3 regions of the Bacillus sp. FG16 genome follow, and region 3 is predicted to be linked to each of the others. Evidence: riboswitches for the same ligand, from Rfam matches in the RefSeq annotation. Region 3 holds a riboswitch; each other region holds the start of a gene.
The links. A riboswitch is a leader RNA that binds a small molecule or an ion and turns the genes downstream of it on or off. The one in region 3 is predicted to bind cyclic di-GMP.
Positions count from the first base shown of each region.

Region 1: linked by a shared signal. The riboswitch ahead of ACODS7_RS14855 (SpaA isopeptide-forming pilin-related protein) and the one ahead of ACODS7_RS17780 (methyl-accepting chemotaxis protein) in region 3 are both predicted to bind cyclic di-GMP.
Region 2: linked by a shared signal. The riboswitch ahead of ACODS7_RS28125 (WxL domain-containing protein) and the one ahead of ACODS7_RS17780 (methyl-accepting chemotaxis protein) in region 3 are both predicted to bind cyclic di-GMP.

Region 1 is NZ_JBMDKC010000035.1:42,111-48,106, forward strand. Features, by position in the region: gene ACODS7_RS14840 (PH domain-containing protein) at 1-842, shown strand, start outside; gene ACODS7_RS14845 (DUF975 family protein) at 1,042-1,695, shown strand; gene ACODS7_RS14850 (TetR/AcrR family transcriptional regulator) at 2,263-2,799, shown strand; cyclic di-GMP riboswitch class I at 2,972-3,064, shown strand; partial or broken gene ACODS7_RS14855 (SpaA isopeptide-forming pilin-related protein) at 3,126-5,996, shown strand, end outside.
Region 2 is NZ_JBMDKC010000123.1:4,250-10,245, forward strand. Features, by position in the region: gene ACODS7_RS28110 (WxL domain-containing protein) at 1-76, opposite strand, end outside; gene ACODS7_RS28115 (WxL domain-containing protein) at 143-871, opposite strand; gene ACODS7_RS28120 (EF2685/EF0750 family sortase-dependent surface protein) at 908-1,225, opposite strand; gene ACODS7_RS28125 (WxL domain-containing protein) at 1,265-3,850, opposite strand; cyclic di-GMP riboswitch class I at 4,003-4,091, opposite strand; cyclic di-GMP riboswitch class I at 4,163-4,251, opposite strand; cyclic di-GMP riboswitch class I at 4,323-4,411, opposite strand; gene ACODS7_RS28130 (ATP-binding protein) at 4,658-5,878, opposite strand; gene ACODS7_RS28135 (ATP-binding protein) at 5,875-5,996, opposite strand, start outside.
Region 3 is NZ_JBMDKC010000047.1:28,577-34,572, forward strand. Features, by position in the region: gene thiM (hydroxyethylthiazole kinase) at 1-583, shown strand, start outside; gene thiE (thiamine phosphate synthase) at 598-1,257, shown strand; gene ACODS7_RS17775 (anaerobic C4-dicarboxylate transporter family protein) at 1,373-2,686, opposite strand; cyclic di-GMP riboswitch class I at 2,969-3,053, shown strand; gene ACODS7_RS17780 (methyl-accepting chemotaxis protein) at 3,187-4,926, shown strand; gene ACODS7_RS17785 (non-ribosomal peptide synthetase) at 5,101-5,996, shown strand, end outside.

The DNA of each region.
Region 1 (5,996 bases), on a different contig from region 3:
ACATTCCGAAATGGATAGAGAATGGCGTAAAGTCGTATGTAATGGAACATGATATATATGGCTGGATTTTCATGGTAGCTATTTTGCTCGTTCTTTCGTGGGTTATATCTACAATTGGCTACGCGTTAAAACATGGTAACTTCACAGTAAATCGAAAAAATGATGAAGTCCGTATTTCGCAAGGGTTACTGGAAAGAAAAGAACTCGTACTAAAATTGCACCGTATTCAAGGTATTACGATAAAAGAAAGCATTTTACGCCAACCATTCGGTTATTGTGCTGTGCAAGTAGAAGTAATTCAAAGTAAGGGAATGGATGACGAAAAAGAAAAAGTTACGCTGCATCCAATTATTCGAAAAGATCGCGTGCAACAGTTACTCGCACATTTACAGTTACCATATGAACTGAATACAAACATTATTTCATTACCAAAAGCAGCATTGCGCCGCTATCTCATTGATAGTTTCATTTTCTTCGCTATGTTAGGAATCCCGCTTACTGGAATAAGTATATACTCTGAAAAGCACTTCATCATGTGGGCATTAATTCCGCTCGCGATCCTCATCTTTACACTTGGATACGCAACATTTAAAACAAATGGTTACAGTGTTAACGGAGAACAAATTACACTTGTCTATCGTAGCGTCGGAAAATATACAGGACTTATTAGAAGAAGACATGTCCAATCAATGGAGAAGACACAATCATATTTCCAGCGCCGAGCGGATTTATGTACGTATAAGTTTTCTAGTGCATCATCTAGTTATAAAATAGAGCATACGAGAGTAGAAGACGCGGAGAGAATGCAGGATTGGTATAAGAAGAGAATGAGTGAGGAATAATTTGAGAAAGCTTGCCTAGTCTGAAGGGCAAGCTTTTTTGTTATAGGGAAAAGAGTCGTTTAATCCATATATTAGTACAACTACAGCAAACATGTATCAATACGCATGAAAAAAGGTAATATGCTTCTGTTTTGGGGAATATGTGGAATTTTTGATGTAAATGGTATACAAAAATACAAATAGTATTAGGAGGTTATATATGATAAGTCAGTTGAAAAGAGAAGCACTTGATGCATTAAAAGGAAGATGGGGATTAGCGGTAGGGGCAACTTTATTAATTGGAATCCTTATTGGAGCTGTTGAAATGCTAACAACAGGTATTTTCTCGATATTTTGGGGTTGGGAAGAGGCAAGTGATTCACTTACAGTAAGTATTATTGTAATGCTTGTTATTGGTCCATTAACAATAGGTGCCTATTATCTTGTTTTAAATGCAATTCGTGGGACTGATGCTCGCATTGGTCATATATTTAGATGGTTTAGCGATGGAAGTAAGTTGATGAAGTCGTTTTTAACATATTTACTAATGTATGTATACTTGACTCTATGGACATTACTTCTTATTATTCCAGGTATTATTAAATCATTTTCTTATTCTATGACATATTTTATTTTGAATGATCATCCAGAATATACAGCGAATCAAGCGATTACTGAGAGTCGTCATATGATGAATGGACATAAAATGGATTACTTTTTACTATGCTTAAGTTTCTTAGGCTGGTTCATATTAAGTATTCTTACTATAGGAATCGGTTTCTTATGGTTAGCACCTTATTTCTACGCGACATCAGCCGCATTTTATGAAGAGATTTCAAAAGAATATTATAAAAAAGAAGGCACTACTTTCTAATAAAACACATAAACCATCTGTTCCCTATATTCTTTAGGGGGTAGGTGGTTTTCTTTTTTGAGGACTTTGTCTAAAAAATAGGTAAGATTATTTTTAGGAAAAATAAAAGGAGCAACATAAATGAAATATACTTGTCCATGTTGCGTATATAAAGTGAAACTTTAATCAGTGGGGATTTTGTTCATTCCCCACTGATTATTAGTTCTCACCAATCGGGCATTTATGGGCAGCCCGCCTCCCGCCTAACTCCTTTGTTTTAGCTGAATTTTGAGGTGGGGGTCTTACTGTCCAGCAAATAGCGGGATAAAGTAATAAGAAGGACTAAATCGGTAAATTTTATTAATGGATATATTAGGAATGAATATGAAAGTATAGATGTATAGTCAATGTTGTGTATTTGATGTTATCATATTGAATGATATGGAAATTTTTAATAGAATAAGTAACTAAAAATTCAAAGGTAATGAAGCTTTTGTTGTATAAAGAAAATACTTAGTAGTAATCAACAATATTAAAAATAAGATTCGTATTTATATAAATTTAGTAGAAATGGGGTTTTAAAAAGGAATGAGTATCAGCATAACGCGGCAAAAGATTTTGGCGGCCGCTTCTCAAATTGTGCAATGTAAAGGGGTTGCTAAATTAACCTTAGAAGCAGTGGCAAAAGAGGCGGGTGTAAGTAAAGGTGGATTATTGTATCACTTTGCAAATAAAGAAGCTTTAATAGAAGGTATGATAGTCAGAGGGATAGAGGATTATGAGGGCGCTATTTACAATAAAGTAGCGGAAGACTCAGAGAGGAAAGGGAGATGGGTTCGCTCTTTTGTAGAGGAAAGATTAAGTAATGAGAGAAGAACAGAAGAGTTGTCTAGTAGTATGATGGCAGCATTCATGTTAAAACCTGAATTACTTGAGCCATTACAACAATCATTTCAGCAACTGCAAAAGAATATAGAAAACGATGAGATAGATTCAGTATGTGCAACAATTATTAGATTAGCAGCAGATGGATTATGGTATTCGGAATATTTAGGGGTTGGCAGACTAAGCCCCGAGTTAAGAGAAAAAGTGATTCAAGCTCTTATTGTTAATTCGTATAAATAGAATATACGAACTATATAATGTGAAAACAATTCACCATTACTTATTTAATGTAGTGGTGAATTGTTTTTTTTATTAGAAAAATAGAACAATTTTATAGAGTATTGAATTATAACCGTCCAGACGGTATAGTAATATTTGGTTTAAGAGGAAAATGAAACAAAAAAAGAATAAAAGATATTTTTAGCACACTATTCGAAAGGATAGGCCGCAAAGCTTAGAGTCTACGGTAATACATATTGGTTACTAAGATCGTCTGGTTGCACATTTTTGATGCAACCGGACGGTCTTTTTTTTGTTATATAAATATAAAAAAATAGGAGGGAACTATGCAAATGAAAAGTACTAAAAGGCATATTTCAATGGTTTCATTAGTTTTTCTAGTATTATTTTCAGTGCTGAATGTGTGGGCTCCAGTTATTCAAGCTGCTGTGATGAAAAGTCCAGTGGACGAAATTAATATTTCCCGTACTGATGGCACGACATCTGAACCGTATCAAGCCTCAGATGGTATGAAAGTAGAAGTGAAGTGGTCAGCTAAAGAAAAAATAAAAAGTGGAGATCAATTCACAATTGATATGCCAAAAGAGTTTCGAAAAGACCTTATGAATATGAGTTTTCCTTTAAAAGATGCTGAAGGAAAAACAGTTGGTACATGTGAGATGAAAAAGGGCCTATTAACATGTACTATGGGTGATTACGTAGAAGGAAAGAATAACATTAAAGGTTCTTTATTCGTAGAATTCTACTTTGGTCTAGAAGCATATGATGGTGTTAAAGAAATTCCATTAGAATTTAACGTTGATGGTCAAATCGTCAATAAAGAAGTAAGTGTAAATAATACGACAGAGAGACCGAAGCCACAGCCCAATACGGAAAATTTATTGAAATGGGGTTCTTATAATCAAGAAGATCCTTCAATTGCTGATTGGCTTGTATATGTAAATGCAACTGGAACAGAAATGCAAGATCTTAAATTAACAGATACATTAGGACCTGGGCATGAGTTAATTACAGACAGCGTAGTATTAGAAGAGGCTGTATTTGAAGATGGTTATGCACCAACAAATATTAAGCCAGCAGATTTATCTAACATTAAAATTAATGCAACAAAGACTGGATTTACAATTGAATTTCCAGACAGTTCAAAAGGCTATATTTTAAGATATAAAACAAAGGTTACAAATCCTGCTGCAAAGCCTCATAAAAATACAGTGAAATTAGAAGGCAAAAATATTAAAACTGAAGAAAAAGTAGGACAAGTATTCGTAAGTGGTGGGGGAGGATCCGGTTCAGGTGACGATAATCCACCTAGCATTGAAAAAAATATAGTTGATGAGATTGGTAAGTCTGTAGAACATCAGCAGTTAACACAAATGGATCAACCTATTCAATATCAAGTTGGTACACATATACCGAAAGATCCGCCTAAATACACATCTATGGTAATTAGTGATGATTTAGAAGATGTTTTAGAAGTATTAGAGGCAAAGGTGTATGATCAAAATGGCCAAGATATTACTTCTAAAGGAACATTAAAGATAGATAAACAAAAAAGTGAAGTAACATTTACATTTGGTGAGAGTTTTGACTATAAGTCATATGAAGACCAGATAATTAACCTTAGTATTAAGGCGAAAATTAAAAATAATGCAGACTTATCTTCTTACGTAGATAAGAAGATTCCTAATAAAGCAGAATTACATTTTGATGATAAAACATTAACATCAAAAGAAGTAACCATTACGCCGCCTGAAGCTCCAAAAGACGGTACAGTATCAATTCATAAAATAGATGCTGAGGATTCGAATAAAGGGTTAAAAGGTGCCGAATTTGAAGTTCGAAATAGTGCAAATGAAGTTGTTGCAAAACTGAAAACGGACGAAAAAGGTTTTTCAGTACCTCAAACTTTAGCTCCTGGGACGTATAAAGTTTATGAAACAGTAGCGCCAGAAGGATATCAAAAATTAACAAGCCCAGTAGAGGTTACACTTCAAGCTGGAGAAACAAAAACAATTGAAATTAAAAACACTATGCAAAAGGGTCAAATTGAAGTAAAGAAAATTGATTCGGAAAATGGTGAAAAACCATTAGCAAATGCAGAGTTTGATATAGTAAAAGACGGTGTAGTAGTCGAACATATTGTTACAGATAAAGATGGTAAGGCAATCTCTAAACCGTTAGCACCAGGAAAATATATTTTAAAAGAAACAAAAGCACCTGAAGGCTACCAATTAAAAGAAACAGAGTTCGAAGTAAATGTAACAGGGGACGGCATATTCCCAATACAAGTGGAAAATGCAATGGTAGACAAAGGTAATATAGAAATTACAAAAGTGGACAAAGAAAACGGGGCAGTATTAGCCGGTGTCGAATTTGAAGTCCAAGATGAGAAAGATGGCGTAGTAAGAAAAGTAGTAACAGATAAAGATGGAAAAGCAAACGTTTCAGATCTATCAGTAGGAAAGTACAAATTAGTAGAGACGAAAAGCTTACCAGGTTATAAAAAGCTAACAGAACCAGTACCATTTGAAATAAAAAAAGGTATGACAAAAGCTTTAGCAATAAAAGTAGAAAATGAGCAGTTAGACAAAGGTTCAGTAGAAATTACAAAAATAGATAAAGATAGTCAAAAAGTATTAGAGGGCGTAGTCTTCGAAGTGCAAGATGAGCAAGGCAAAGTAGTAACAGAAGTAAAAACAGATAAAGATGGTAAAGCAAAAATCTCTGATTTATTAGTAGGAAAGTACAAATTAGTAGAGACGAAAAGCTTACCTGGCTACAAAAAGCTAACAGATTCAGTATCATTCGAAATTACAAAAGGTATGACAACAGTCCTATCATTGAAAGTAGAAAATGAACAGTTAGATAAAGGTTCAGTAGAAATTACAAAAGTAGATAAAGATAACAAAAAAGCATTAAAAGGTGTAGTCTTTGAAGTGCAAGATGAAGCTGGAACAGTAGTAAAGGAAGTAAAAACAGATAAAAATGGTAAAGCAAAAATCTCAGATCTATCAGTAGGAAAGTACAAATTAGTAGAGAAAGAAAGTTTGCCAGGCTATAAGAAACTAACAGATCCAGTATCATTTGAAATCAAAAAAGGCATGACCGAAGTTCTATCATTAAAAATAGAAAATGAAATGGTAGATACGGGAAATATAGAGATAACAAAGATAGATAAAGATAATAAAGCACCGTTA
Region 2 (5,996 bases), on a different contig from region 3:
CTGCAAATGCAGACGTCCCTACTGATACTGATGATAATGTTACCGCTCCAATTAATGCTATTTTTGCTAGTTTCATAGTTTTATACCCCTTTATGATTATTTTTAAAATTCAGTCATTCTTAATTTTAAATCTTATATAAGCTTAGTTTGGTGTATCTTCTAAAGTCCAAGTTAACTCAGCTGAATATTTCGCATCTTTTTCTTTCGCTGTCGTACCTGGTACGAATAAGCTCACACTCTGTTTACCTTGTTCTGTTCCTTTACCGAATGCAGTCGTCCAATCACCCATACCTTTATTCTTTGCGGCAGTAGTAATTTCCACCGCATCTCCACCTGGAGCTAGCGTTACTTTATTTTTAAATGTTGTAGGTGCATATTGTGCATCAGTTACAGAATTTACAGCTGGGTTACTTAAGCTTAAAGCTGCATTTGTTAACTCACTATTACCACTTTTAAATTGTGCATTTTGCTTTACTTTCAATTTCCATCCTGCATTTGTACCACGGTTATCTGTTACAGATACGAAGTTAGGTACTTCAACTGTTTTGCTCTCTTGTTTCACTTTATCCAATTTTGCAAAGTACGTTTGATCATTACCAGAGATAACTTGCTCGCCGAAGTGTAAGTTAGAAACGTAGTTAATACTTAATGGACCTTTTGTTCCTATTTCATGTTCACCAGGGTTCTCTGGTGTAACTTTTTCATTTGGATTTTCTGGATTGTTTGGATCTGTTGTGCTTGTATCTTCAATAAACGTTACATCTGTTTTTGATTTCATATTTGCTTTCTCTTCCGCAAATGCTGAAGTTCCTACTGCTGCAACTGATGTTAATAATACTGCACCGATTAATGCTAATTTTGCTAGTTTCATATGTACCTTCCCCTTTTCTCTGTTTTCATCTATTTTTTATTTTGAATACACTTGCTTTCCCCTAATTCTTTTGAATACATATAGAGATAAAACAATCGAAAACAATCCTATATATTGTTTGAAGTCCCGTGTCTGGCCTCCTGTTTTCGGTAAATATTTATCTCCATTTTTATTTTTATCAACTGTCTCTTTTTTTGTATTTATCTTTGCCGGATCAGTTGATGTATTTGGTGTATAGCTATTCGAAAATGTAATACCCGCTTTTGAATTCGTACTTGTAGCCGTTACTACATTTGCCATAAGAAACGGCACACATATAACTGTGGAAACGATAATACCAACTATTTTTTTCATTACTCTCTCCTTTCTAAAATTTATATATTTCATATATTTTTAGAGAGGAGCATCGGTTAATGTCCATTCTAGCTGTCCAGCATATTTAGTATTTGCTTTGACATTCGGCCCTGGTTTTACTTGTAAATGAATTCCTTCGTTTTCCTTCCAATTTAGTGAAACCTCCTCGTCGTTTTTAGAAGTATACGAGAATGCTTCTATACTAGAAGTACTTAAAGGTGTATCCTTTCCATTTCGTTTGTAAATCAATGCTCCTGTCAATGTGTCATTTTGCGCTGAAGTTAATGGTGTGATTTCCTTTACATATACACTCCATTTTTGCTTTTTAACACGATCATCAGTTACCTTTAAAGGATTTGAAATCGCCTTCGGTGCGTATGTCGTTGTTTTCGATGGCATTGTTAAATCTCCAAATGTAATTTCTTTTGGTACGTCTACTAACTTTAAAGTCCCATCAACGACAGTAACCGGCACTTGAATCTCCGCTTGTACACCTTGCTTCGTTTCAATTACAACCGTTACAGTATGATTCCCTATTGTTTTGGTATCTGGAATATTGATTAACTTCACTACTGATATTGGTTTATCTACATCCAAATGCGTATCTACAGATAAATCTGTCACAAATTTAGAAATATCCATTTTTGTTAAATCTGTTCCTTGCACTACTTTTTGTGGGACTGGTTTCCCAGTTGGAATACCTTTATAGCTTATTTTTGCGACTCCATCTCGATTACTATCTTGCCCATTCTTATCACCATCTAAATAATTTTTAGCTGACACCGGTATTTCAAGATAACCATTTTTGTAATATTTCATTACATCAGCACCTTTTACAGGAGAACCTGTAATTGTCATCTCGTAAATTTTCCCGTTGAATTCTTCTGTTTTTAGCGCATTTGCTTTCGCAACCGCAGTGACTTTATTGTTTTTCCTGCTAATATCAAAGAAGCTACTTACATCATCTCCACTCTCCACATCTTGAATGGAAACATTATTCACAGTAAAATCCTTATTCACTTCACTTTCTAATACAAAAGATTTCGCATAGTGAATGTCTTTCGATTGAGCAGGCATATTTTGATATACCTTATAAGAAAGTTGACGGGAATTATCTTCCACAATATCTCCTATTACACTTGGAGCTGGAATTTCAATTTGTGCAATCGCTAATTGATCGTATGATACATTAACACCTGAAGCATTTAACCTAACTTCTAGCGGTAATTCTGTTAAATTATCAAATGTAATTGTCATATCTGCTTCTGGAGTAGCTACTGGGCCTGCTGTTCCAGAAAACTCTATTTTATTATTCCCTTTGTCTTGATACCTAATTGAACTCGTATCATACACGTATAAATTCGTTAAATGACTACCATCATTACGTAACGTAACATTTTTATAACTGTTTATCCTTTTGAAATTCCACATTGCTGTTAATGGTACTTTTTTACTTGTTCCGTGTTCATAAAATTCAAAGGAAGCATTATAAGTTTGTCCTGACCTTCCGTTCCCATATAATTGTAAAAAGTTTTTTGCATCATCTTTAGTTATTGGTGTTTTAACATCTACAGATGAAGCTGTCATAGAGTGAATATTAATACGGACATCTATCCATTTCCCTTGATATTCACCAGCTTTTTTTACTAATACATACTGTTCTCTATTTGAATTTCTAAATGTATATTGACTTTGACCACTTCTATCATTGCTACTACCCTTTACCTCATATGTTACTTGTGGGCTCCAAACAAATCTAAAAGCATATTTACCCAAGATAGAAGGCCCTTCACCTGTTCTATTATTTATTACTTTTACATTTGGATATTTAAGAATACTTGTAACAGGACTAGCAGCTAGTAGAGATTGGCTCTTTAATGCCTTCTCAGGTTGAATAGCAGGTAATTCCTGATTACTTTCGTTTATCCTATTGCTCTCTTTTAATTCATTTTCCTTTGGTATGAGTTCTTCATTAACCTTTTCTTTCGCTAAAGTCTTCGTTTCTTTTGGAACTTCAGCGTTAGTAGCATTTATTTCTTGTTTTTTATTTTCTTCCGATACTTTCACTTTTTCACTGATTTCTTTTTTCATAACTTCCTCTGAAGCCTTTGGATTTTCATCAGAAATAGCTACATTTAAAGCCTCTTTTTTCTCTACAACATGTAGAGAAGGAGATTCAATTTTCTTTTCATTCCCTTCAAACTTCACTATCGGTTCAAATTTGTACTCTCCAGCTTTTTTCATTTGAATGACTACATATACGTCACCGATAAAATTACTTTGTTCATTCTTTTCAATTTTTACAATGTGATCTTCTGTTACTGAAATGTTTTGAATCGCTTTATTGTTTTCGTTCATTTTTTTTGTTTCTGCTTCATTGAACAGCTGTTCATTAGATAATTTCAGCTCGATATTAGCATCTTGTTTATTTGTATTTGTAATCTTTAATACTACATTTTCATCAACTTTTATTTCTTGTTTATCCATATGAACGATAAAACGTCCTTGCTCGTCGTTTGTAACCGCATAAACTTTCGTTGCAGAGTAATCTAGCACACCAACTTGCGTAAATAATATTCCTCCAGCGAGAAGTATACGCCCAAATTTACCTATTTGATTTTGCAATGTACTTCCCTCCCTCACTTCTTATGAACCGAATATTTTGAACATTAAATTTATTATTCAGCTAAATTTACAATCATAATGTGTATTCCTAGAAAATAAAAAGCCTGGTTGCCTTTTCGATTTTCATACATCACAACATGTGTGAAAATCCAAACTGCAACCAGACTATCATAGTAATTTTCATTACCTTAGACTCTTAGCTTTGCGACCTATCCTTTCGAATAGTGTGCCCATTTATTTTTTCTTTTTGAGACAATAAAAAATCCGGTTGCCTCTTCGATTTTCATACATACAACTATGTGTGAAAATCCAAACTGCAACCAGACTATCATAGTAATTTTCATTACCTTAGACTCTTAGCTTTGCGACCTATCCTTTCGAATAGTGTGCCCATTTATTTTTTCTTTTTGAGACAATAAAAAATCCGGTTGCCTCTTCGATTTTCATACATACAACTATGTGTGAAAATCCAAACTGCAACCAGACTATCATAGTAATTTTCATTACTTTAGACTCTTAGCTTTGCGACCTATCCTTTCGAATAGTGTGCCAAAAATAGGTATTTATTTATCGTGTTTTGAATATACCATTAAAACCCAAAAAAGAAAATAGTTTTTTTAGAAAAAAACAATTAATTTTTATAGTCTAAATTTTTCACTGAAAAATCCATAATAAAAACTTAAAAAAACATTTTGATCTTAGAAATACATCATACATTCTTTATCGATAAAATGAGATTTTTACTATCCACAAATAGCAAGATAAAATAGAAAAACATCACTTATTTGGAAGTGATGTTTTTTCTATTTAATGCAGTGGTAACATAACCTCAACCGTCGTTCCAACCCCAACTTCACTTTCAAAACTCATTTTACCGTTGTGGTCTTTAATAATTTTTTCTGTAACTACTAAACCTAGACCAGTTCCTGTTTCTTTCGTTGTATAAAAGGCTTCATTTAACTTTGGAATTTTATCTTTCGGAATGCCGCATCCCTCATCTTTCACTTGAATGATGATTCCATCTTTTACAGTAACTTTAATCGTAATTGTTCCGCCAACTGACATTGCTTCAATTGCATTTTTAATTAAATTAAAAAAGACCTGTTTTAATCGTTTTTCATCACATGTAATTGATGGTAAGTCTTTACTGTAAATACCTTGTATATAGACTCCTTGTTTTAAAGCAGGCTTTTCCATAACTCGAATAACATAAGAGATAATTTCTTGTATGTTATGAGTTTCTGATTCTAGTGATTTAGATTTCTCAAATCCACTAAGTTCTGTAGCAATTATATGAATCCGATCTACTTCTTGTTTCATAATATCACTATAAATTTTATCCTCTGGATGCTTGTCTGCTTGTTTATTCACAAGTTTTTTTAAGTTTGCTAAAGGTCTTCTAATCTTATAACCAATAACCGTTGCCATCTTTCCAACAGCTGCTAGTTTTTCTGTCTGTTTTATTTCTTTATCCATCATCTCAAGCGTACGAACGTAAGACTGAACCCTCAAAAATATAATCCAACATATGATAGTAAATACGCTATATAATGCCATTGGAATTAAAACGAGAGAAGATTGAATAATGATTCCTGTAAGAGCATACTTTCCGACAAGTATCGCTGGAACTAACCAGAAATATCTTTTATTCACAAAGATTGGTGCGAACAAAATAAAAAATCCTTCTACTATATTTCCACCGTCAAATTCTGCATCGCTACCATAATAAATCATAATGTTATGGATACAATCTAATACATTATAGCCAATTAGAATAATATACTTTACCGCAAAAACATTTTTCCATTTCATAAAGTATATTCCAATACAAAACAATACCACCATCAAAAAGTAAAGCCATAAGCCTAAGCCATCTTCAAACTCTCCTACGCCTTCTTGCTCTCCACCGATTAATGGTACGATAAATTCATAGGCAAGATCATATACAAAAAATATAATGAAAAATAAACTTAAAAATGCTTTCAGCGCCTTTATTTCTTCATTTTTAAATATATAGCCTTTATTCATATGGTAACTCCTAGCTTTTCTTCCACTTGGATTTCAGTATTTCCACACTTCCTTGGGAGAATGATGTCTATTCTCGTTCCAGTATCTCTTTCACTTGAAATATGCAGCTCACCAAGGT
Region 3 (5,996 bases):
GATGTTACTCGCTGGTAAATCAGCAAATGTGAACAATGTGCCAGTACTATTTGATCCAGTTGGTGCAGGAGCAACTTCGTATCGAACAGAAGTTGCGAGACATATTCCGGCTGAAATCGATTTAGCAATTATCCGCGGAAATGCGGCTGAAATAGCAAACGTTATTAATGAGAAATGGGAAATTAAAGGGGTAGACGCTGGTACTGGAAATGGAAATGTTGTAAGTATTGCAAGGCAGGCAGCAGATGAACTAAATACAGTTGCGGTCATTACTGGAAAAGAAGATGTTGTTACAGATGGAGAGCGAACTGTTCTTATTCGAAATGGTCATCCTATTTTAACAAAAGTTACGGGAACAGGGTGTTTACTAACTTCGGTAATAGGAGCATTTGTAGCAGTTGAAAAAGATTATGTAAAAGCAGCAGTAGCCGCATTAACGTTTTATGGTGTAGCTGCAGAACTGGCAGCTGCTAAAACAGTAGAAAAAGGGCCAGGTAGTTTCCAAATTGAATTTTTAAATCAATTAGCGAATACAACTTCAGCTGATATGGAGAAGTATGGGAAGATTGAGGAGTTAGAGTAAGGGGGATGAAACACATGATGCGCATTGAAACAAAGAAAATGTCTAACCTATTACAAGTGTATTTTATTATGGGAAGCAATAACTGCACGAAGGATCCTTTAACTGTATTGAAAGAAGCGTTAGATGGTGGAGTGACACTTTTTCAATTTCGTGAAAAGGGGGAAGGTTCTTTAATTGGAGAGGATAGAGTGCGTTTTGCAAAAGAATTGCAGACTCTTTGTAAGGAATATAGTGTTCCTTTCATTGTAAATGATGATGTAGAATTAGCCATTGAATTAGATGCAGATGGTGTTCATGTAGGACAAGATGATGAAGGAATTACATCTGTTCGTGAAAAAATGGGAGATAAAATTATCGGTGTATCTGCTCATACAATTGAAGAAGCACGCTTTGCAATCGAACATGGAGCAGATTATTTAGGCGTTGGACCTATTTTCCCAACGAGTACGAAAAAAGATACGAAAGCGGTTCAAGGAACGAAAGGATTAGCTTATTTTAGAGAACAAGGAATTACAGTGCCAATCGTTGGTATTGGCGGGATTACAATTGAAAATACAGCGGCAGTTATAGAGGCGGGTGCGGAAGGTGTTTCAGTTATTTCAGCAATTAGTTTAGCTGAATCTGCGTATGAAAGTACGAGAAAATTAGCTGAAGAAGTAAAGAGAAGTTTGTAGGGAAGGACGTGTAGTATTTTAAGTGCTACATGGAGAAATGGACTGCCCCAAATTTTAAACAAACGTTTGATTAAAAAAGCACAAACCTTTTTAAATAAAGGTTTGTGCTTTTTCTTTAAAACATAATAGAAATTAAAAGCATTCCAATGCCGATAGAAGTAAATGTTGCGATTAAACCTGGAATCATAAAGCTATGATTTAATACGTATTTACCGATACCTGTTGTACCAGTACGGTCAAAGTTAATGGCAGCAACGATTGTTCCATAGTTTGGAATGAAGAAATATCCGTTTACTGCAGGGAACATCGCAATCAGTAGTGCTGGTGGAATACCAAGGGATAGTCCAAGTGGCATTAAGGCACGTACTGTTGCTGCTTGGCTGTACAGTAAAATAGATAGAATGAATAGCGCGATGGCAAATAGCCAAGGTGCACTTGTTACTAAATGCTGAATGGATCCTTGAATCATATTTAAGTTTCCGTTAAAGAAAGTATCTCCCATCCAAGCGATACCGAAAATAGCAACAACTGCTGTTGCCCCTGCTTTAAAGACGTTACCAGACACAATGCTTTCTACATTTGGTTTACAGAAAATAATAATAAGAGCCGCGATAGTTAACATAACCATCTCAATTGTGTTCGGCATGGAAAGACGAGCTAACTTCCCATCAACTATCCATCCTGGACGAAGTGCTTCAAATGAACCAAGAAGTACAACAAGGAAGGTTCCAACTAGGAAAAGGATAACTGATAATTTGGCGCCTTTTACACCTACAAATTCTTTTTTCTCTTCAAGTTTAGGAATCATTCCTTCGTTTAATCGTTTTAAGTATTCAGGGTCTTCATTTAATTCTTTTCCCATCTTACTAGCAACGAATGCTGCTAACATACAAGCAATGAAAGTAGAAGGGATACTTACTTTTAAAATATCTAATAAGGTAATTTTATAGTCAGCGAACATTGCTAAAAGAGCAACTGTGGCAGCTGAAATCGGACTAGCTGTAATTGCTTGCTGAGAAGCGATTACGGCAATCGACATTGGGCGTTCCGGTCTAATCCCTGATTCACGAGAGACTTCTGCAATAACAGGAAGTACAGAATAGGCAACGTGACCAGTACCTGCACATAGTGTGAATAAATAAGTAACAATTGGAGCAAAAAAAGTAATACGCTTTGGATTTTTTCGCAATGCTTTTTCAGCTAGATGAACAAGATAGTCCATTCCACCAGCAGCTTGCAAAGCACCAGCAGCTGTAATTACTGCCAAAATCATGAGCATTACATCAATAGGAGGCGCGGTCGGTTGTAAGTGGAAGACAAAAACGAGTATTGCCATACCAACTCCACCCATTACTCCTAAACCAACTCCGCCTAGGCGTGCACCAATAAAAATACAGAGTAACAAGGTAAGAAATTGTAGCCAAAACATGATAAACTACCTCCGAAATTCATTAATTAAGATATATTCGAATAGTTTAATTTGAATGAAAATTAAATAAATACCCGAAGAAATCCTTGTTATTTATACATTTTTTATTATATAACACAAAAAAAGTAACATTCACGTACTTTTTGAAATTATTTCGAAAAAGCAATGCGTTAAAAATTTGTATTTATATCTCTAAATAAGTAGACATTTTGATTTATATGTTGTAATCTTTGAAAGAGAATAAATTAATTCTCATAGAACTCCCATATCGTTCAACTCGTTCAGCGAGAAAGGCAAACTGATGGAAACATGAGGACGCAAAACTACAGGAGCTAAGGTCGAAAGGCTATGCTAGCCAGTTACCGGACGGATAGGGTTGGTCTTGGCCAATGCTTTTACATTGGCTTTTTTTTATTCTCGAATATATTGAGAAACATTTTCAAACAAAATATTCGTATATTTTGTTTTTTTGTTATGTTAATTAAGGAAGGTGGATATTAATGAAAAAGTATTGGCATAAGTTAACGTTTCTTCAAAAGAACGTCTTATTAACCGTACTAGTTATTTTGACGCTTGTTGGAAGTATGGGCGCGTTAAGTTTCAACATGTTTCAAAATAGTATGATGTCTTTATTTGAAAGACAGTCTATTGAAACAGGAGATACTGTAATAAATCAATTAGACGCAGAATTAGTGAAAGATCTTGCGAAAGATCCTACAGCCCAAAAGGAGAAGAAGGAAAAGTTAAAAGAGCAATTAGATGAAGTGACAAAAGATTTAAAAAGTGTTGGACAAACGTATATTACGGGAGCAAAACCCAATGACAAACGAGAATTACAAATCGTTGGTTTGACTACAGAGTTAACAAATGCAGTACCTGTAAAGCCGGGTGACTATTATGAACAACCAGCTCATTGGATGAAGGCATACGATAAAGTGATAGATACGAAAAAGGCACAAATGACAGAAGTATATGAAGATGAACTAGGCTCATGGGTGACAATATTAGAGCCCATTACGGATGGAGAAAAAAATATTGTCGCAATTGTTGCGGCAGATGTAGATGCTTCTGTTATTCCAGATACAAAGAAGAAATTTATGATGCAAGGTTTACTATTCATTTGTATTTCATTAGCTATTGCGACTGTTATTCAATTCTTTATTGTTCGTAATTCGTTAGCCCCATTAAAAGACCTAAGAGAGGGATTACGTAAAGTTGGTGAGGGTGATTTAAGTATTAAATTAAAAGAAAGACCAGATGACATTGGTATTATTAATACTTATTTCAATGCAACGATTGAGAAATTTAAAGGAATTATAGATAAAGTAAAACAAACTGCAGAGCAAGTTTCTTCTTCATCACAAGAATTATCGGCAAGTACTGAGGAAAACAGTATGGCAGTTCAAGAAATTGCAGGTTCCATGGAAGGTTTAAGAGTAGGAGCACAGTCTCAAGAAACTTCAGTACAACAATGCTTAGGAATTGTGCACGGAATGGAAAATAAGGTGGAAGAGATAACTGGGGCTGCGAAACTGGTTGCGGTTGCCTCAGAAGGTATGGAGCAACATTCAATTGAAGGTAATGAAGTAATTGGACAAATTATTAATCAAATGAATTTAATCCAAAATGCAGTAAAAGATTTATCTTCGATTATTTATTCATTGGAAACAAGATCGAAGGAAATTAGTGATATCGTAACCGTAATTACAGGTATTTCAAATCAAACCAATTTACTTGCGTTAAATGCTTCTATTGAAGCTTCACGTGCTGGGGCTGCTGGAAGAGGATTTGCAGTGGTCGCTGATGAAGTACGTAAATTAGCTGAGCAAACTGAAACGTCAGCGAAAGATATAGCTAAATTAATTGGGGAAACACAAGCTGAAGCAGAAGAGGCTGTAGTTTCAATGCAAAAAGGTTCAAAAGAAGTAGAATCTGGAATTACTCTTGTTCAAAGTAGTGGTGCGTTCTTCGAGAAAATTTCAAAATCAGCACATTCTGTTACGGACCAAGTTAAGGCGGTTTCTAGCAATTCAGGTGATATTTTGCAAAATAGCCAAAATATCGTTCAAGTTGTAAATGAACTATCACATATTGCAAATACGTATGCGAATAGTAGTGGTAATATTGAAGAGAGTATGAAAGAACAGGAAATGTCAGTACAAGATATTGCAGAATTAGCTACTTCTTTAAGCTGGCTTGCACAGGAGCTGCAAGAGTTAATTGGGGAATTTAAAAGTTAATAGAATAATATAAGGTGTAGATTTAATCTACACCTTAATCTTTTTTTAAAATGAATAATTATATATTTATATCTAATGATATACGGTTGTGATTTTAATCATTGGTGGAACATGTCCTCCAATGATCAAAGTTTCATTTTTATATTATGGAGAGTGAGAGGATTCAGTATGAGTATTTTCTTAAAACGTTCATATGTGGAGAGATATGAACAATTTTCGCAACAAAATTATGAACCGTTTATGATACCAAAGGATATTCAAGTAAATGAATATACTCAAATGAAAATTAAGGATATACAAGCGTTTGAACGAAATAAATTAGATTTAATCGCAGCTACTTTTGTATGGCTATATCATGTTAGTAATGAAAAACGTATAGTGATACCTTATTACATGAGACAGAGTAGTTATCCGTTATGTATTACAATTGAACAAGAACTTTCTTATGAAGAGCTAAGGATAGAAATTAATGATCAAATCATGCAGTTAGAAAGTATGGAAGAAGAACGGAAGATATTGTTACAATATGATGAAGAAAAATGGGGGAAACCTGCAGTTACAGTAGGAAAAGAAAATAGAAATAGTCAATTAAACTTTATTGAATTAAAGGATAGTTGTTTTGAAGTTTCTTATAATGAAAAGCAATTGAAAGAAGAAACAGCACTTCGCTATATAAAGCAAATTCAGTATGTAATTCAGCAAGGTATAAAAAAAGAGACGCAATGTGTTGTAGATATGAATATTATTACAGAAGAAGAATTAGTGATATATAAAGAAATAAATGACACAGAAGTGCTATACCCGAATAAAAGTATTGCGGATATGTTTTGTGAAACAGTAAGGAAATTTTCAAAGCGTATAGCTTTATCTTCGGTGGAGGGAACATTAACATATGAACAACTAAATAAAAAAAGTAATAAAATTGCTCACATGTTATTACATCATGGGGTGAAACAAGGTGATTATGTCGGTATCTTTATGAAGCGAAGTATTGATACGGTAGTCAGTATATTAGCAGTTTTAAAAACAGGTGCAGCTTATATTCCGATTGACCCAGATTATCCAGCAAA